Regions from separate parts of the Petrocella sp. genome, predicted to be linked through region 1. Evidence: riboswitches for the same ligand, from Rfam matches in the RefSeq annotation. Region 1 holds a riboswitch; each other region holds the start of a gene.
The links. A riboswitch is a leader RNA that binds a small molecule or an ion and turns the genes downstream of it on or off. The one in region 1 is predicted to bind cyclic di-GMP.
Positions count from the first base shown of each region.

Region 2: linked by a shared signal. The riboswitch ahead of AC6F8J_RS02240 (S-layer homology domain-containing protein) and the one ahead of AC6F8J_RS14570 (Cys-Gln thioester bond-forming surface protein) in region 1 are both predicted to bind cyclic di-GMP.
Region 3: linked by a shared signal. The riboswitch ahead of AC6F8J_RS05920 (stalk domain-containing protein) and the one ahead of AC6F8J_RS14570 (Cys-Gln thioester bond-forming surface protein) in region 1 are both predicted to bind cyclic di-GMP.

Region 1 is NZ_JCBCDA010000131.1:805-9,059, forward strand. Features, by position in the region: partial or broken gene AC6F8J_RS14535 (glycoside hydrolase family protein) at 1-728, shown strand, start outside; gene AC6F8J_RS14540 (hypothetical protein) at 925-1,077, opposite strand; gene AC6F8J_RS14545 (PqqD family peptide modification chaperone) at 1,529-1,816, shown strand; gene AC6F8J_RS14550 (hypothetical protein) at 1,889-2,836, shown strand; gene AC6F8J_RS14555 (ATP-binding cassette domain-containing protein) at 2,820-4,532, shown strand; gene AC6F8J_RS14560 (Wzz/FepE/Etk N-terminal domain-containing protein) at 4,660-5,361, shown strand; gene AC6F8J_RS14565 (polysaccharide biosynthesis tyrosine autokinase) at 5,358-6,005, shown strand; cyclic di-GMP riboswitch class I at 6,090-6,171, shown strand; gene AC6F8J_RS14570 (Cys-Gln thioester bond-forming surface protein) at 6,336-7,856, shown strand.
Region 2 is NZ_JCBCDA010000019.1:431-7,058, reverse strand. Features, by position in the region: gene AC6F8J_RS02265 (hypothetical protein) at 1-306, shown strand, start outside; gene AC6F8J_RS02260 (hypothetical protein) at 695-1,003, shown strand; gene AC6F8J_RS02255 (DUF6273 domain-containing protein) at 1,020-1,496, shown strand; gene AC6F8J_RS02250 (IS1634 family transposase) at 1,973-3,784, opposite strand; gene AC6F8J_RS02245 (shikimate kinase) at 3,788-4,333, opposite strand; cyclic di-GMP riboswitch class I at 4,610-4,693, shown strand; cyclic di-GMP riboswitch class II at 4,821-4,904, shown strand; partial or broken gene AC6F8J_RS02240 (S-layer homology domain-containing protein) at 4,935-6,628, shown strand, end outside.
Region 3 is NZ_JCBCDA010000049.1:25,348-31,975, reverse strand. Features, by position in the region: gene AC6F8J_RS05930 (L-fucose isomerase) at 1-905, shown strand, start outside; gene AC6F8J_RS05925 (FGGY family carbohydrate kinase) at 924-2,315, shown strand; cyclic di-GMP riboswitch class I at 2,401-2,487, shown strand; gene AC6F8J_RS05920 (stalk domain-containing protein) at 2,594-3,565, shown strand; gene AC6F8J_RS05915 (EAL domain-containing protein) at 3,782-5,425, opposite strand; gene AC6F8J_RS05910 (MerR family transcriptional regulator) at 5,460-5,588, shown strand; gene AC6F8J_RS05905 (hypothetical protein) at 5,579-5,707, shown strand; gene AC6F8J_RS05900 (hypothetical protein) at 5,825-5,947, shown strand; gene AC6F8J_RS05895 (MATE family efflux transporter) at 5,922-6,628, opposite strand, start outside.

The sequences.
Region 1 (8,255 bases):
CAAGCAATATAACATTTGATAACGTATTGTTTGAGAACTCACCAGGTGCGGGTGTACACTTATATAATGGCTATGCCAATACAAGTGCATCTACTAACATTAATATATTGAACAGTAGGGTCCAAGACTCAAGAGTAGGTATTTTAATATTCAGTGGCGCAAACAATGTAACCGTATCAAATGTAGACATCGTTAGAGTGGATTTGGGATTCAGTATTGATAATGTATCAAATGTAGACATCAATAATGTAAAGATAATGGAACCGACAGCAATTACAGACGTACCAAAAAGCGCATTTAGAATTAAAAATATGTATCAATCAAGTATAAAGAATGTAACTATTGATGGAAATGGAATGGAAGGCATACTCTTTAATATTTATCAAAATTTAGTTGATGTAATCATATCAAACATTACAGCGACGAATATAAGTGACTTGCATCTATTTTATGCTGACAGCAGTTCAAATGTTAAAAATCTAGTGGTAGAAAATTCGACTTTTGAAATGAACAAAGTTACAACGCAAAGAGCAAGATTTTTAGGTGCAGGATCAACCGCTTTATTTGATAATAATACTTTTGTAAATACTGGTGCTAAATATTCAAGTCTATTCAATAATAGTACGAGTACCAGCGTAACCTTAAAAGGTAATAAGCATAGTGGTTTTACTAATCTTGCCAATACAAGTGATGGTTCAATTTTAACTGACAATATCAAACTTGATTAACATTAATTTCAAAAAATATAATTGAGAATAAACAAAGAGGCTGTTGCGCTTAGAAATTAGTGCAACAGCCTCTTTGTTCTTCTCTAGGAAAGTCATACTCTAGCATTCAGCTTTAAAACATAGTTGAATGCGTCAAGGTCCTTTCTGAAGAATAAAAAAAAGCACGCCATCGTAGATGGGGTGCTTGAATTCGACATTATCTTGGTCCACTAGGTCCTATAATACATATAGGTGGTCGATTAGATTCACCTTTATCTTTTCTTTTACCATTAGAGTTACCTCGACCTCTACCTGCTTCTGTTGATTGTGAATGCAGCTCAACAATCTCAGGTTTGTTCCATTTTTCCATGACCTAACCTCCTCATAGTTACTTGTATTGGTTACAGTTTATTTCTATATTGTCTAACTTTTGGACTTAAGCTCATATTATGTGACATAGGTGACTTTTTAAATAATTATAATCCTTTGAAAAAGATTTGTCCATAACTTTTAATGAAAAAAGTTTTCGATTGAAAAGATGGTTAAGGCGTCAAAACTATATAGTAGAACTTTTGCATACCATATATAGTTACGAATATATCAACGTAATCTATATATGGTATGTGAATTTAGTGAAACTTAGTTTTGACCCTTTAAGCAAAGATGGATTTGGTTTGAATATCTAAATATAAGTAGATCTTTGGTAAATACTTGACATGGAAATTAGAAGAAGCTATCATTAACTAAAGTTTCAGTTTCTTGTATGCTTGGAATAGAGTCAAATGAATTCGAGTGGTTCCTTGCTTGAAAGGTGGTATTAGATGGATTATTTTGAAATTAATCAAGAAGCAATCATAAGAAAAAAAGAGTTAATGATTATCGATTTTGATGGTGAACTTGTGATTAACGATACAGAAAAAGGTGTTCATTATGGGATTAATAATGTTGGATCTATGATATGGAAAATACTAGATGAGCCTCAAACGATAAACTCTATAGTCGGTTTTTTGTTAACACATTACGAGATTGACAAACAAAGATGCCAGGAAGAAGTATCCGATTTTATAAGAGATTTGTATGTAAGAGAATTAATTTGTATCGATATATAAGGTATGTGATTTTGATGAAACTTAGTTTTGACCTTTTAACAAAGTATTATATGATAAAGATGAGGGTATCAGATGTTAGAAAGAAAAAAATATTATTATAAAGCCTTTGGATTAAATCTGTATTCAGAAATTAAACTACCAGAGTTGAATATAAGTGAAGGTAAATATGATGTATGCATTCAACTGGGCACTGCTCCAAGTGTTATAAAAAATGTATTAGAAGAAAGCAACCAGTATCAATTATCAAGGACGGCATTTTTGTTTGATATTGAGGGTGTTGCAAAATACTATGTAACAAATGGTGATCACATCCTTATTGAACTTTATAAAGAGTCGGATATGAACTGTGTTACTGTTTATCTTCTAGGTACAGCAATGGGCGTATTACTTATTCAAAGAAATAGAATTGCAATGCATGGAAGTGCAATAAGCGTTGGACAGCAAGCCTTAATTATAACGGGAGAATGTGGTGCCGGAAAAACAAGTCTATGTTCAGCATTTAGAAAGAAAGGCTATGGATTTTTGGCGGATGACATATCGGTTTTATCTGTGGATAGGGATTCGAAATGTTTTGTACATCCTGCATTTCCACAACAGAGACTTTGTAGTGATACGGCTTTGAAAATGGGCTATAATCTTCAGAATTTGAAACAATCCAGTATGGAAGAAGATAAATATATAGTAAAGCTTGAAGAAAATTATATTGAAGAAAAAATGCCACTTACAGTGATTGTGGAGATTCAAACAGGTATGACTGAAGCGGTTATATTAGAAGAGCTAAAGGGAATCGATAAAATAAAGCATATAGAAAGAAATATATATTGTGGTCAATTATATGATGTTGCTAGGTTCACAAATGAGTACTATCAGACATTATTACTAACGGTAAAGAACACAATTTTTTATAGTATGACTAGACCAGAACAAGGGTTCACCGTTTTGGAACAGCTAAAAAAGATTATGTTTAAACTAACAGGTGAAGATATTGGGAAAAGGCGAAAAAATGAGCAAGAAGATTGACAAAAAGAAAACAAAAGAAATATTCATTAATTTAAAGTGGTTGCTTGTTACAATGAAAGGGTTTAGTCATTTTGTATTTGCAATTATTTTTTTTGGTGCCATCTCAGCTTTACTAGGTATTTATAGAGCATTGGTTACAAAATGGTTGGTTGATTCAGCTACAGCTGCCGATATTGAGCAAATGAATCATTATTTGCTATTATTGGGTGGGATTATTTTGTTTGATATTGGTGTAAAAGCAGTTCGTACAATATTACTTGAAAAAGGAGATATTACAATTGCAAATAGTATACAAAATAAGCTATACACTAGAATTGTCAAAACAAAATGGATGCAATTTTTAAAATACCATAGTGGTGATTATTTAACACGAATGACCAGTGATGTTGATGAAATAACAGAAGTCATTATTTCAACGATTCCGAATATTGTTACGCTTAGTATACTGGTTTTTGGCTCATTTATTTCTATATTTTATATTGATGCAAGGTTGGCCGTTGTGATCATTACTGTTATACCTCTTGCGGCATTATTTATACGAGTTTTTTCTAAAAGACTTAAAAAGCTTTATATTGAAAGTCAGTTAATTGAGTCTACCTATAGGTCTTTTATCAATGAGTCTATTCAAAACATGTTGGTGGTAAAGACATTTTGTTTGGAAAAAATGAGTTTTAATAAAGCGAAATCGATGCAACAGGAAAAGGTAAACTTAGTGGCTTCAAGATCAAGATTGACGGTCATTTCATCTTCTTTGGTTACAATGAGCTCATGGATGGGATTTTTTCTTGTTTTCTTATGGGGATCGGTGAAGATAGCAGAAGGTACAACAACCTTCGGAACACTTATGGCACTCATTCAACTTATAGGAAACATACAAGGGCCATTGATCACTGTGGCGACTTCCATACCTGCGATTGTATATGCTTTGGCTTCTGTTGAAAGAATTAGAGAAATAGAAGAAATGGAGAGCGAGTTTGAAGCTGACTTTTCTTCAGATATGACTTCGGCAGGTATCATTTATAAACAAGTCGATTTTTACTATAACAAAGATAATTATGTACTAAAAAATATTAACATAGAAATTGAACCAGGAGAAACAATAGGCATTATTGGATCTTCAGGTGAAGGAAAAACTACGTTTATACATTTATTAATGTCTCTTTTAAATCCTATAAAGGGTCATATATCTATACTAGATGGAGAAAAAGAGTATGAGGTGAGTACTAAGGCAAGAGGGTTCATTTCCTATGTTCCACAAGGTAACAATATTTTTTCGGGCTCTATAGAAGATAACTTAAGACTGGGTAAAGAGGATGCAACAGAAGAGGAACTAAAGGAGGCCGCAAAAGCTGCAAGTGCATGGGATTTCATTCGAGAAACTGAAAATGTTATGGCGACTCACATTGGCGAAAGGGGGGTTGGACTATCTGAAGGACAAACTCAAAGAATTGCCATTGCAAGAGCACTGCTTCATAAAGCACCTATTCTTATTTTAGATGAGGCCACTTCAGCTTTAGACTCAAAAACAGAAGTGCAAGTATTAAAAACAATACAGTCATTAGAGCAATCACCAACTTGTATTATTATAACCCATAGATTATCTGCATTAAAAATCTGCGATAGAATATTAAAAATTGATAAGGGTTATTTATATGAGATCAGCTATAAGGATGCCGTAAATTTTGAAGATGAATAAAATAATTGCTTTGAACTGTCAGGTCTTGATAAGTTGGCCAATGAATGCTAAGATAAGCTGAGTTAATAAGATGATAGGTATTAATTCATTACGATAAAATATAAGAAGGTTTATTAAGGAGACTGCTATGGGGAACTTCCTGGAGATTAGTTTTAGTGATTTTTTGAATACGTGTATAAAAAAATGGTGGATACTGATAGGTTTTATATTAGTCGGCATATTGATATCTTTTGTGGTAGGAACGATCATTGTTGCGCCTGAATATGAAGCTCACACAACAATATTTATAGGAAATCCATCAGGCGTAGACGCAGATACAAGAATCATGATTCAAGAATTTGAAATGACGCAACAATTAATTAACGACTATAAAGAAATACTAAGGACCAGATTAGTAGCAGAAAATGTTATTAATGAGCTTAATTTAAGCATACCGATTGAAGATTTAAGAGAAAATATGAGTATTGCTAATATTGGAACAACGCGTTTGTTTTCTATAGGCTATAGAGACAACAATCCTAAAATAGCAGCTGAAGTGGCAAATGCATATACAAATCAACTTTCTATAGCGGTGACGGGAATTGTAGGCTTGGATAACATTCAGATTATTGATGAAGCGCGTGCACCTGAACGTCCTATAGGACCATCTGCTATCATATTTATGATGGTAGGTAGTAGCTTAGGTTTATTGCTAGGTCTAGGGTTTATGATTTATAAAGCAGTATTGGCCAAAAAAATATTACAGAACGTTGAAGAAATAGAAGCGCTTTTAGGGTTACCAATATTAGCCGAGTTACCTAGTTATACAATGGAGGCTAATAGATTATGAAAAAAGAAAAAATCATTATCATAAGTGAACCTGATTCATATGTATCTGAAGCGTACAAGATTCTAAGATCTATACTTAGTCATATAAACGTAAGTAGTGGAAAAAAAATCATCATGTTGGCAAGCGCCAATGAAGATGATGATAAAACAGCAGTTATAACAAATCTGGCTGTATCCTTAGCCCAGTTAGGAAAAAAAGTACTATTGGTTGAAGGCGACTATAGACACCCTAAGATCTATAATCTATTTGAGGTGCCTAAACGGCCGGGTTTAACAAACTTACTTTTTGAAAAGAAACAATTAAAAGACTGTGTAAATAAAAACATACAAATAAAGGGCTTAAGTATTTTGACAGCAGGTACTTCATCAGTATCCAACCTTGAACTCTATGCAAGGCCGGAAATTATGCCCTTGATAGAGGAGATGAAGGCGGAGTATGATGTTGTATTGATGGATGTACCACCTATTATGAACTATTCAGATGGAACGGTTTTATCAAGGATCGTCGATGGTGTTATTCTTATTGCCGCTCTTAATGAAACTCGTAAAGACCACTTAATTAAAATGCATGATATGTTAGAGATGGTAAATGCGAAAATAATAGGTGTGGTTGTGACAAAGTCGAAAAAAAAGAAGAATAAATAATATATTTATTCTTCTAGTAAGGATTGACTTATGGTGCAAAAATGATATAATAGGTAATAAGGATTAGTTTTATAAATATAAAACATAATATTTTGGCAAACTTCTTGAAAAAGAAGGGCGCAAAGCTAGAATCTAAGGTTTAGACTATGATAGTTCGGCTGCTTAAAATAATAAGCAGCTTTTTTTATTTCCAAATATTTGTTGGTATTTGCGAAATATTACAATGTTATAGTAAGTTATGAGGGGAATATAAACAAGATTCTGCTAATACTTTATTTAAGGGCAATAGTAGCTGAACAATGATATCCGACTATTGTAGAGGAGAAGAAGATGAAAAACTATAAAATAAAAAAGAAATTAAGTTTGGTCCTATCGAGTATTTTAATTATGTCATTATTGATGTCAACAAGTGTATTTGGTAGTAGTTTTTACTGGACACCATATCCTGGTGGCGGTTTGGATGGCTTTATACGGGGGGCAGATGTTGACAATACTTTTATTTTTAATTTATATGACATAAAAACAGGCGATTTATTGCAAGCATATTGTTTTGATGAAACCATGGAGATGTTTGTAGACTCAGTTTACGGAGACATTATCCCGCTTGGTGATAATAATGATGATAATATGGTTAGGGCGATATTAGCTCACTCTCTACCCTATCTTAACTTGAAGGAAATTGAAGACAATCTAGAGGTGGAAAGCCTAAGTAAAGATGATGTAATAACAGCTACTCAATATGCAATATGGAAAATAGTAAATGGAACACCAATGTATTCACCTGTAGCAAATAGTGATATTACAATGCTTTATAATTATTTTTTGGAATTATCACCAATGGCATCACCGAATGAGTATGAAGCGGTTATAACAAGCCCAAGCTATAGAAGATCCGGTGGCATTGTGACACTGAACTTTGATTATTACATTCAGTTGCCAGATGGTACGAAAGTGGACACTGAAGAACTTAATGCTCAATTATCATATAATAAAAGTATATTGACTGAAGACTTAACCCGAAATGGAGATTTTTTAGTATCTGTCGAGTTGACCATCAGTGAAAGTAATTTGCCTGCTAATGAAAATCTTAGAATAACATTAAAAGGCACATTGGTTGAAGCGTATAGGTTGACAGGCACACATACTGAATTGATACCTATACCTGTAGAGGTTGAATATAAAGAAACTTTAGAAGATGACACCAAAACAGATGACGACATCCAAACAGGTAACGACACCAAAACAGATGACGACATCCAAACAGGTGACGACACCAAAACAGATGACGACATCCAAACAGGTGACGACACTAAAACAGGTGACGACACTAAAACAGGTGACGACATCCAAACAGGTGATGACACTAAAACAGGTGACGACATCCAAACAGGTGATGACACCAAAACAGGTGACGATGAAGATTTGGAAGTGCTATTAAAATCTACTAATAATGATTCAAACAGAGTTTTTAGGACAATTGCACTGGACGTTGACTATGAAGAAGAGATTAAAGATTCTCAAACGTTAGTATTTGTCGATGATGAAGATATTATAGCAACCAGAGACTTCAGTTATACAAGAAGAAGTAGAGATCGTGACCCAGATCCAGATCCAGATCCAGAACCAGAACCAGATCCAGAACCAGAACCAGAACCAGAAGAAATAGAAATACCGGATGAAATAGTAGAAATACCTGAAGCGGTGCCAGAGCTTGAAGAGGTTATTTTAGATGAAGCTATAATCATACCTCAAGCTTTACCTGAAACATCAGGAACACCAATTGGTATATTGATGCTACTAGGAAGCAGTATATCCGGGTTAGGTTTATATATTAAGAAGCGTAATAAATAGTATACTAAATAGTATACTAAATCATAAAAAAGATGAAGGAGGTGTTAGTGTGAAGAAAGAGTGGAAAAAGCCAGAAATTATTGAATTAGAAGTTGTATTAACTGAACAGTGGGTTCTACCTCGGAGTTAAATAATTATTAATTTATTTCATGTATATTCAAATAAAGCATTAACTAAGGTTAATGCTTTATTTGAATGAAAATCGTTATTTTATAATAGATTATTGGTTAAGGCGTAAAAACTATATAGTTGAACTTTCACCTACCATATGTAGTTATGAATGTATCAACGTAATCTACATATGGCAGGCGAATTTAGTGAAACTTAGTTTTGACACTTTAGCATAGACATAAAAAGCTATATTCTTAGGTATTTCAGGTGAAAGGTTAATGGTATATT
Region 2 (6,628 bases), on a different contig from region 1:
GAAAAAATTGAAGAATATCTATTAAAGTCTATTCCTTATGGAAGTAGTATGGAAGATGTAATAAGCTACTTGGAAAAAAATAGGGAGTGGGAAATCCGGTATATTAATGAGGATAGAGGTGTTTTATATCGGGGAAAGAAAAGTAAGTATTATGTAAACTCTTCACGAGATCCAGTGATTGGTGTAAAGTCTATAAACATCTTCATGGGTGAATATATTTTAACAAGTGTAGAAGTTTTTTTTGCATTTGATGAGGACTCAAAGTTGATAGAAATTTGGGTTAGCAAGATGACGGATGTGCCATAAGGTTGTTCATAAGAAGTTGTAAAATAAAGTGTAAATAATCCAAAGCTATTTTTCAATAAATCCATAGTAGTTGTTCAGGGAAATACTGCTGATATGCTACCGAGGACTGCCCCTTTTAAAATCGTATCTGACTTAACACCTGGATTCCTGCTAACTCATAACGAGGTCGGCAGGAATCCAAGACTAAAAGGAAATCATGATATTTCAAGAGTGTGAACGCTATTGGTGGCTATGATATTAGTGATAAAGCTGGATTTATTAAAGACGAAATGTCAAGTATCCCTTCATACCTTAGGAAAACATCTTGATAACAAAAATAATACGAATATAGAAAAAACCAACTTCAATAAACAAGGGAGGTTAATATGATAAAAAACTGTTATTTTTCTTGACGAGGGTAGCTTTAATTCTTCTTTTAACACCATCTATTCCATTACATGCGTCGCCAACTTTTGCAATTGGTGATTATATTGAATTTGGTTCCTATTTAAACGAACCCATTCTTTGGCGAGTCATCCATCTTGATCATAATAGTAATCCTCTTCTTTATTCAGAACATATGTTATGTGCCAAGTCTTTTGATGCTGCAGTTAATAATCATGAAAATGAAGAAAGAAAAAAATATGGAAGCAATGAATGGGAGACCTCGACTATTCGTCAATGGTTAAATAGTGCGCACATTTTATGCACCCTATGATCAGGAGAAGGTTTTTTTGGCGGATGGGAATTTCACAACGGATGAAATCATTCCAACGACACATAAAACGCTACTTCCTACTATTGATAAGCATAAAAAAGAAGGTGGTACAGAACCACATATTTCTGTGGACTCTCCATATGGAGCGATAGCTCAAAACTATGAAAATGCATACTATAAGACTATAACAGATAAAGTGTTTTTTTTATCGGCATATGAGTTGCAGAATCTCGTAGTGGGTAGTCGTGCACATATAGATATCAATGGGGTTAGTCGATCACCAATAAGAGTAACACCTACCAAGTCTGCAGTTAAAGACCCTGCATTAACTAGTAATATATTATATTTCACACCAAGTCTAAGCTATTCTTATTGGCTTCGTACACCTCAATCTACTACAGAATACAGGGTGCTTCCAGCAAAGAGTTGCACAGTTTTGAATCATAGGGCTTATGAAAGGAAAGTAGTGGTGTTAGACCGGCATTATACTTAAATCAAAGTTCTATGATTATAAAATCAGGTTCAGGTACTCTAATTAAGCCCTATAAAGGTAATTGCAAAACGCTTTCTGAGAATTAGATACTAGAGCAGAAAACGGAGTTGTGGACAAAAATTTATATTTGAACTAATATTGTTATTAACATGCGATTAATGGTTCCATGCTCTAGAGGTATTTATAATTTTGTATCCTATCAGCAAGTATAACTGTGAGTAGCTGAGTAATTCCAGATAACAATAAGTCTGCATGTAATGTTTAGTATTTTGAGTTTTACGATTAGAGATACAAAAGCTTCAAGACCAGAAATATCAAAAATAGTTGAACAATTGGAATAAATTTCAGCAAAAGAAAGCTGGATATGTGCTAATATCTCGAGTTTTGAAGTAAAAACGGCGCAGCCCTTTCAAGTATTGGGATGCGCCATTTCTTCTATATAGCGTACAGGACTTAAAATTGCAAATGTCAAAATTTTAGTATCTTAATAAATGTTGTATCTGTTGCCGTGTTTGGTATTTGTTATCTAGTGTCATATTAAAGGCTTTGCTGCAGGCTTTAATGATCTCGTCATAGTAGGTGAATTGGTAGTTGTTTGTATCAAGCGGGACACAACAGTAGTTTTTTAATGAGTTAATGATTTTTCCGACAGGGTATTGGTTTTCAAGCTTTGTTTGCAGCAATCGAATAAGTATCAATGAGGTAAAACACGTTGTAAAGTGAGCATCTATATGGTCGTTTGTGCGGACAAAAACTGGTCTTGAACTAAACTCAGATTTTGAAATTTTAAATGTATCTTCAATACGAATCAAGCCACGGTATATTTCTCGAATTTCTATATCGGACATGTTCAGTTCACTGGTTACAATGGAATAATAGCCATCATATTTCTTTTCTTCTTCGATCTTCTCTAAATTCAAAGCCAATGATTTACCCTTAACTATCTCTCCAGTACTTTTGTCAAAGGCTATGTTAAGGACATATGAGGCTGAGCCAGCAGAAGTTACTTTGTCATATTTTTTTGGGTGACTAATCATATCTTTGGCTCGTTGAATCATAACTTCTCTATCAGCTTGCTGTTTCTTTGCATATTTTTCTGAGTAATAGACCATTTGTTTCTGATCGACAGAGACATCTTTTTTCAATGGATTTTTTCTTCCTGGTTTTGTCACATTTACGTGAAGTGTTTTGGGATAGATTCTTGATTTGTGTTTGAAGGCTATTTCTTCCCCATCATCATTAGTGATTTTATCAACACGATACCCAGCTGAGACAACCCATTCTTTAAAATCTGCATCAGCGCCTCTGATGGACTGGCCGTAGACATAACCGTCTCGTTGATTATAATCTCCTTTATTATCGCCGTTTAGATAGTAGATATTGTCTGAGGTATTTAATCCTCTGTCAGCTACAAAAATAATGCGACTATCTGAAAATTCATTTTTAATGCGGTTAATTATAGGACGCATATGGACCTTTTCGGATTCGTTTCCGGGGAACAAATCAAAAGCGAGAGGAATCCCATTTCTATCCATCAACAACCCCATTTCAACTATGGGATCAGGGCGATGGTTTTTTTCTGGTCCACGTTTTCTGTATTTCGTAGAAACAGGGTTGCCGTCCTTATCGACAGGATTTCCGTTATCATCCAGTGTGTCCATGTCTGACCGCCCAATATCAAAGTAATAATTCGTACAGTCAAAATAAGCTACTGACATATCTCTTGAACAAATATTTGAGGAACGATCATAAATCCATTTTTGAAGAGCTTCATTATTGTTGGAGATAATGTCTAGTGCGTGGTAGACATCGTCAAGCGAAAAATCTTTGAAGTCTTCAAAGAAGAAATTTCGGGCATCATAAGTTCCTTTCTTTGAGGATGGTCTTAGAATTCGTGAAAATACTAGTAAGCGAAAAATTTGGTTCACGCTAAATTCTATGGAAAGATTGCGTGTCTTCCAGTTCCAAAACTTGTCCAACTCTAATCTTTTATACAATTCTTTCAATACAACATAGCCAATGTTGCGAACATCGTTTGTATCTATTCCCATTTTTGTATGAGAGTCAATCTTAATGTTGATTGATTTTTCGGATTTTTTTTGTTCTGTCATCTCCAAGGCTTTTTGAGTGAAGAAAGCGATAGGATCGTCATGTTCAGATTTTAAAGATTCAAGGTATCCAAGACTCTGGATTGTACGAGTTCGGCTTTGCTTGCTGGAACTATCATAATAGCTTTCTTGAATGGCAAGGTAAATACCTTGTGGACGTTTGATTTTACGTAAGTACATAGGCTAAACCTCCTTGCCATCGAGACGATACTCGATAATCAAAGCATCGACTACAGCTTCCGTCTGTCGGCCTAACATATGGAAATGATGTTTAATGCCAGCGTAAACGGAACCATACCAAGTGAGGTCTTTGCTTATTTCTAATAGATAATGATTTCTGTGTTTGTTTTTATAGGCATCATCTGTATAGATAACATCATTTTCGTCACTGAAAACAAGACGATCAAAAATGCTTTCAACTGAATCTGTTAATACGATGGGGAATATATCTGAAGAAGACAAGAGAGCATAAATGGGTTGTATATAGGACAATGGAGTGATAGCGATAACTTTGTTGCCTTTATGAGAGATGAGAGCATTGATAACTTCGCAACGTATTCTATCGCGTTCGCGCAGTGTTCTATTTGTCACAAAATTTTCCAATGTAGTATTGAGATTCTTTTTAACTTCTTCATCAAAATCGTAAAAATCATAACTTAAACGTTGAGCAAGCAGCCTGCCAGCAACGGTTTTGCCCACATTTGAAACACCGAATAATAGTATGTTCATAAAGCGTCCTCCTCTGGAATATACTATTATTATAACATGTATCGCTATATTGCGCCATATATAAAACACAAAAAGTAGACAAGAAAATACCAGTAACCACCAGTAACCACAAGGGATTGCTGGATTGTTTTTAGATATTCACTTCAAAACTCAGGTGGGATACCAATATGGTCTTATATACTCAAAAAAGTAGAAAAGAAATTGAGCATATAAGACTATTAATATTTGAAAACAGATTGACAGTATATAAAATATGATGATATTATATCTTTAATGATAATTTAAAGGCAAACTTATCGAAAGATAAGGACGCAAAGCCAAAGGACCTTAAAGAAAGAGAAAAGGTAGCCGGTTGCATGAATCAAGGATGCTTCCTGGCTTTTTTTTGTATATTTATTGGATTCATACAAGTTAAGGAATGGGCTTAACCGATTGAATAAAGATAGTGTACCCTCCGCTATCAACATGGATTTTGTAAGAGGGGAACATGAGATAGGGGAGCGTAGATGAATAGACTTTAATGGGACACTTGGTCTACTCGGAGCTAATAGTGTAACCGACCTTCTTAGAATCCAACAAATTTTAAGAGGAGAAAAAGAAAATGAAAAGAATGAAGAGAGTTTTAGCAATTGTTTTGTGTTTTACAATTCTTTTGCAAGTTGCACACATCAGTGCTTTTGCAGAGACAAACCCAAATCATCCTGACATTATAGGGCATTGGGCAGAAAAAGAAATTAAGGAATTAATTGACAAAGAAGTTGTAGAGGGTACTCAAATTGACAATATTTATTACATAATGCCTGAAAAAATGATAACAAGGGCAGAGTTTATAACGCTTGTACTCAGGGCACTCTATTCAGAATCGGAATTAGTGGATTTAACATCGGAAGTAAGCAGTGATGTAGCGTACTCTGATATATTGAATCATTGGGGCAAAGACAATATCCTAATAGGAAAGTCATTAGGTTTAATTGAAGGATATAAAGATGGCTCCTTTAAGCCAAGTGCCTATATTACCAGATCAGAAATTGTAACACTTATTATGCGAGTAGAAGGTTTTGAGAACATAGGCCAAGAAGTTTATAATTTTAATGATTTAGAATCTACCTTTTGGGCATATGAAGCCATCCAGCAAGCAGTTAATTTAGGATTAGTTCAAGGCTATCCAGATAAGCATTTTGCGATAAATGCGAATGCAAAAAGAGCTGAAGCCATGGTCATTATAAACAGATTATTAGAACTTTTTGATAAAGATATAGAGAATGATAAAGAGATAGAAGACCCCATAATCCCAGAAGGCATCATAAAAGAAGAAGATAAAACAACATCGAGTACAGGAGGCTCTTCATCCGGTGGAAGTACGAATGCTCTAACATATAAACTAGAAGTTGAAACGATAATAGGTGGAGAAGTTAACATAAGTATTGTAGGAAATCATGCACCTGGAGCAAGAGTAAATGTAAAAGTAGTACCAGAAAAATACTATAATTTTACGGAATGGGCATCAACTGGTGGAGGCTCTTTTGACGACAAAACTTCAAAAGAAACAACATTTACCATGCCAGCAAGCAATGTAACAATAAGCGCAATTTTGACCTTGGAATTTGATGAATATGGCGATGAAGATAATGATGGCCTTTTAAATATTTATGAAGTATTTTATGGTACAGATCCTTATAATCTGGATACAGATGGTGACGGCCTTACAGATTATTATGAAGTATATTACACAGGAACCAATCCTTTAGAAGTTGATTCGGATAATAATGGCATCTTAGATGGGGATGAGGACTTTGACGGAGATGGCCTAACCAATTTAGAAGAACAAGTATTAGGTACGAATCCATGGGATGTTGACACCGATGGAGATGGTCTTAGTGATTATGATGAGATGAATATTCATTCCACAAATCCATTACTGTATGATACGGATAATGATGGATTAAGTGATTCAAAAGAACTTGAAGTAGGAACGGATCCAACAAATCCGGATACAAATGGAAATGGAATCCTAGATGGCGATGAAATATTTTTAATAACAAAAACAGCCTCACAGGAAGAAACAGACCTTAGAGCGGTCCCTACAATAACGATGAATATACCAGGAAGACTGATAGATACTTTGTCTATACGAAAAGTATCCGGGGATAACTTTTATTTGCCGGAAGATATGCCGGGTTATGTTGGTGCGGGCTATGAATTTGATTTAGATGGAACTTTTGATTCAGCAGAGCTAACATTTGCCTTTAACAATGAGTTGCTTCAGAATCAAGAGTTTGAACCTGCAATCTATTA
Region 3 (6,628 bases), on a different contig from region 1:
ACCATGCCATAGCCGCAGGATTTCAAGGCCAAAGACAGTGGACGGACTATTTGCCAAATGGTGATTTTTTAGAAACAATCTTAAATTCATCCTTTGATTGGAATGGTATTCGTGAAGCATTTATAGTTGCCACAGAGAATGATAGCCTAAATGGGGCACCAATGCTATTTGGTCATCTATTAACTGGGACAGCCCAAATATTCTCAGATGTAAGAACCTATTGGAGTCCAGAGGCTGTTAAACGCGTAACGGGACATGAACTTACAGGTCTTGCCAAAAATGGTATCATTCATTTAATAAATAGTGGTTCAACAACCCTTGATGGAACTGGGCAGCAAAGTGATATAGATGGACAACCAATGATGAAACCTTATTGGGAGATTCAAGAAGATGAGGTAAAACGCTGTCTTGATGCCACAAGATTCTGCCCGGCAAATAGCGAGTATTTCTGTGGTGGTGGGTTCTCAACACGTTTTGTTACAAGAGGGAATATGCCGGTGACCATGTCTAGAATTAATATTATTAAAGGCCTTGGTCCGGTTTTACAGATTGCAGAAGGCTACACGGTAGAGTTAGAGGATGAAGTGCATCAAACCTTGGACCAAAGAACAGATCCAGCTTGGCCGACAACTTGGTTTGTACCGATTTTAACAGGTGAAGGTGCATTTGAAGATGTCTATTCGGTTATGGATACATGGGGTGCTAATCATGGCGCTATTAGCTATGGACATATAGGTGATCAACTCATTACACTGGCATCTATGTTAAGAATACCGGTAAGTATGCATAATGTTGATTCTCATCGTATATTCAGACCGAAAGCATGGCGTGGATTTGGAAGCAAAGATTTAGAAGGCGCAGATTTTAGAGCATGTCAAACCTATGGAGCTCTTTATAAAAAATAAGCAAAAGGAGGTTCTTAGATGCAAGTTTTAGCCTTTGATTTAGGTGCAAGTAACGGACGTGCTATCATTGGAGAATACAACCGAGGGAAGATTGTCTTACATGAAGTCCATCGGTTCTCCAATAGCCCGGTAAAAATGAATAACCATCTCTATTGGGACTTTCCACGCTTACTTTTTGAATTAAAAACAGCATTGATAAAATCCAAAAATCTAGGTTGCAAAATTCAAAGTATTGGGATAGATTCTTGGGGTGTGGATTATGGTGTATTGGATGTAGAAGGTGAATTGATGGCAAACCCAATACATTATAGAGATGAACGATGTAACCAAGGTTTAGCCCTACTTTTAGAAAAGAAAAATGAGGCATCATTAAAAAGTGAAACGGGTATGGACTGTGTGAGCTATAATACGATTAATCAATTAATGGTAGATCGTTATATACGATGGGATCATGCGGATGTTATTCTTAATATTCCGGATCTATTCAATTACTTTTTAACAGGTAAAAAGCTATCGGAATACAGTATGGCAACGACAACACAACTTTTTGACTATAAAACCATGAATTGGAACACATCATTGATTCAAGATCTTGGATTCAAAAAATCATTATTTATGCCGATTATACAATCAGGCACAAACCTAGGATCTGTGAAGAATGAGATCATAAATGAACTAGGTATTGAGTCATTAGATGTTATCTCGGTGACAAGTCACGATACGTCACTGGCTTTACAAAGCTTACCGATGGAAGACGACTATCTGTTTATTGCTACCGGAACATGGATTATTGTCGGTGCCAAGCAAGAGCAGATGACCATGAATGAAAAGGTGATTGAATATGGCCTGGCCAATGAAGGTGGATCCTATCCGTCGGTGAATCTTCTGAAAAATCATGTCGGACTCTGGATTTTACAAGAATCCAAAAAATACTGGGAAAACAATGGTATGAATATTGACTTTGGTGAAATGGTTGAATTAGCAAAGGGCACAGTCATTAGAAGTGAAATCGATATTAATGACCCTCGGTTTTTTGAACCCGGAGATATGCCGATTAAGGTTCAAGATTATTGTAAAGAAACAAAGCAACAAGTGCCAAAGAGTATAGGCGAGATTGTACGTGTTATTGAAGAAAGTCTTGCAAAACAGATTACAAAAACACTATCTGAAATTGAAACAGCCATAGGAAAAAAATATGATCGTGTTTGTATTTTTGGTGGTGGCGTCCAAGATCAGTTACTATGTCAGTTGATCAAAAAATACAGCAAAAAACAACTTGTTTATGGCGTAAAAGAAGCGACAGCTCTAGGGAACATTACCGAACAGCTCATAGCTTTAGAAGCGTTTACTGAAGAAGACCGCATAAAAGTTTTTCAAGAATCTTTTAATGCCATCAAGATTAGGGTATGAAAACAGTGACCTGCATTCTTTGAATCATTGACAAAACGGTTCTATAAGACTATACTTTGTAGTACAAGTAATAAAGTTATCAAGTAAACGATAAAGGCAAACCCAAGGAAATTTGGGGACGCAAAGCCACGGGCCTTAAGGTGATTATGACCAAGGTAGCCGGGTTACCAAATACTGAAAATACAGGAATAATGTATTAGCTCTGTTTGGCAATCCAACCAGAGCTTTTTTTGTGCTTTGAGGATTAAAAAACAATCATTCATTAAGGAGGAACTAAGATGAAAAAATTCAACAAAGTATTAGCATTACTTATGATTTTTGTACTGACATTTGCATTTTCAGCGGTATCATTTGCAGAAGAGGTGGATCTGACATCACCAGTAAGTGAAGCTGATGAAGAAGTAACAACCGATGATGATGCAGAAGTAGAAGAAGAGGGTAATAAGGGAAAAGGTAAGAGTAAGGAAATGAAAAATGCTTGGAAGCTTGAAAAGCAACTTTTAGAACAAGAAAAGGACCAGCTAGAAGAGCTAAAAGATAGTCTAGAAGAGCAACTAGATGCTTTAGAAGAAGAACTTGAAGCTGCAGAAGAAGCGGGTGATACAGCATTAATAGAAAGCCTAAGAGCTGAACTTGAAGCATTGAAGCTTGAAAAAGACACCTACAAAACGGATTTGAAGAATAAGCTTGCGCTAATGAAGCAGATTGCAAGAAGTAAGTACACAGAAGAAGAACTAAGCCAGCTACAAGAAGTCTATAAAAGCTTTAATAATCTAAAAAATATGAGAACGATTCCAGTTGAAAATGTGTTTTTTAAAAACAGAGATGTCAAGTTTGATACTCCGCCGGTTATAAAAGAAGGTAGAACCCTTATTCCGGTTAGAGCTATTACAGAAGCAATGGGAGCGACCGTAACGTGGAACAGTGAAGAAAAACTTGTAACAATTGTTAAAGATGGTACAACAATCGTCTTTGACTTATTAAACAATATGACCTATGTCAACGATGTTGAAGCGACAATAGATGTACCTGCCGATGTCATGAACAATAGAACCATGGTGCCATTAAGATTTATTGCTGAGAACCTAGGGCTAAAGGTTACTTGGGATGAAGAAGCTCAAACCATTGAAGTAGATGAAGAGATTATAGCAGATGAAGTCGTTGAAGAAATCACAGATGAAGAAAATGAAGTTGTCGTGGATCCAACAGAAGAAGATTCAGTAGTGGTCGATAGTGAAGATACAATATAGTAGATACAATAGTAGATACTATACAGTAGCATAGGAAAAAAGGAGTTGAATCGAAACGTTCAACTCCTTTTTATTGTTCTCAAGGAAAGTCATACTTTAGTATTCAGCCAAAAAGCGTGGCAGAATACGTCAAAGACCTTTCCTGTCGAACCATTCAGAAATATGAGCAGGGATCATAACGAAGCCAAGCTTCTTTTCTTGCCAAGATTACATATTTCAATCATTCATCTCATGAATATATTTCATTAAGCCATCTTTGGGTAAAGGTTTGGAGAAATAATAACCTTGTATGATATGACAATCATGTTGTTTTAGAAATTCTAATTGTTCTAAGGTTTTAATGCCTTCTGCAACGATTTCGATATTCATGTTTTTTGCTAGATTAATGATCAGCTTTGCTATGCTACCATCATCCGTTTTAGGATAATCTTTAATAAAGTTTCGGTCAATCTTAATACGTTCAAAGGGAAATCGTTTTAAGTAGCTAAGTGAAGCATAGCCTGTGCCAAAGTCATCTATGGTAATGAGAAAGCCCATGTGTTTTAATTCAATAATCACATCAATAGCTTCATCTTCATTCGTTATGAGAAGACTTTCAGTCACTTCAAATTCAATGTTTTCATTAGGAAAGGCATAGATTTGCTTCAAACGCATAACCTGAGCGAATAAAAAATCCCATTTGAGTTGCACGGCAGAAATATTGACGGCAACAACAATAGATGTATTAGATTTGTAGAAATCTTCAGCAAGCTTAAAAGCCTCTTTAAGTACAAACTCGCCAATAGGAATGATGAGTCTAGTCTGCTCTGCAAGGGGGATGAACTGATTTGGTGAGATATAATGATCATCGTGTTTCCAACGCAATAAGGCTTCAACACCAACAACATGTTTGGTGTGTACATTAATTTGAGGTTGAAAATGCAAAAACATTTCATTTTGTTCAAGCGCAAAACGCATATGTTTTAGGAGTTCATAGTTTTCAGCAGATATAGATTCAAAGGCATCCTCGTATTTAACAATCTGATTTTTGCCGTTGTTCTTTGCATGATTCAGGGCAATACTTGCATTTTTAAGCAGTTTTTCAGCGGTGGCACCGTTTTCGGGCGAGCAAGAAAAGCCGAAACTTACAGTGATATGGTGAAGTTCATCATTAAGCAAATAGGGCTTAGTAAGGTGTCTTTTGAGAGAAGTCAAATGGTTAAGGATAATCTCATCAAGATTAAGTTGATAAAAAACACCAAATTCATCCCCTTCTGTTCTAGCAATCAGGTCATGTGGGGGTTCATATTGCAACAAACGGTCGGAAAACTGCTTGATGAGTTGATCACAAGCTTCAGTACCGATAAGCCCATTAAGAATTCTAAAGTTGTCAATATTAATTAAGAGACAGACATAGGATGATTCGCTATTGGTTTGTAAGAGAGCGTCTATTTTTTCTTGAAACAGGACCTTATTTGGTAACTGAGTGGCAAAGTCATAGAAACGAAGGTAGTTCAGGTGCTGGTCCTTAATTTTTTGCTCGGAAATATCTTTAAAAAGGCCCAGATAGTAAGTGGCCTCATCGACAATCCTGGTGATGTACAGTTGCATAGGGTAGGGCATGTCACCTAAACGTTTTTGCTCGAATTCTCCTTGCAATAGGCCTTTAGTGGATAGTATATGTTTTTGTTTGTCTGTTAGGTGTATGCCGGCTGTTAATAAATCGGAGTCAAGGTTTTGCTCTTGATAACCAGTGATGCTGTGAAAGGTTTTATTCGTATATAAAATGCGGTAGTTATCGTCTGTAATAAAGATACCATTAGGCTTATGTTTAAGAGATACTTTCTTTATAATTGTAATGTAAGTAGGGATACCATTCATCCCATGAATGAACACGATTACTATGGAGAAATATATGAGAATAGGCCGATTTGCAGTTTTAAACCATACCAGCATCGATACGATTCGGCACTATATGTCGATGAGAGTGTTAATTCCGGAAAAAAGAAAAACTCAGCAAGAGTTTGATGAAAAATGTACCTAGACATAGGACTTGCAATTGCAACCGTTCTACATGAATCTGAACAACACAAAAATACAGCCTATACCATTACAGGACCTGAAGCAATAGATTACTATCAGATTGCAGAGATTCTAAGTTAAGTAACGGGGAGAAAGATTCAATATAAGAAGCTGGGCTTTCTGCGATACCGCTATTACTATATAAAAGAAAGAGGTCTCGACCCCTCTTATGTGAATGTTACGGTTGTGCTATATTTTATGACGAGATTGGGCACAGCCAAAGTGGTTACAGATGACTTCTATAAACTTACAGGGAAGAAACCCAGAACCTTTATGGCCTTTGCAAAAGATCATATTAATGATTTTGATGCATGGGCATAAGCTTCCTCACCATATATTTGCTGATTAAAACAGAGATAACAAATGAAGCATTTAAAGCAATCCAGATGCCATTTAAACCCATAAGACCGGATAAAACGATGGCCAATGGGACATATAGAAGAAACATACGAATCAAAGAAATCATGGCAGAATGCAAAGGCTTATTGATGACATTTAGTATACTTGTATGAATTAAGAATAAGCCTTGCAAACCATAGCCAATCGGTATGATGATAAGATACATACGAACCGTCTCGATAACGACGGAATTGTCAGTAAAAATTTGAGCCAGAGGGCGACCAAAGAGTATTAATATCAGCATTACTACAAGCCCATACATTACAGAGAACCGTTCTGATTTTTTGATGACCTCCATGACACGAAGGTCTTTTTTTGCACCTATATTCTGCCCTAAGAGAGGGACAAAAACAGAAGCCAGGGCATTGATAACGAGCATCGCAAACATTTCAATACGGGTTGCGATACCAAAGCCTGCTGTCGCCTCTTTTCCGAAGGTGGTAACAAGACCGGTAATAACACCTATGGCTAGAGGCGTAATTATTCTGGTCAGCGCATTGGGTATACCAATATATATAAGATCTTTGAAGGACTTAACAATATCTGAAAAAAGTGCCTTTTGAAATGAGACAATCTCTTGTCTATAAATAAGGACATACAAAG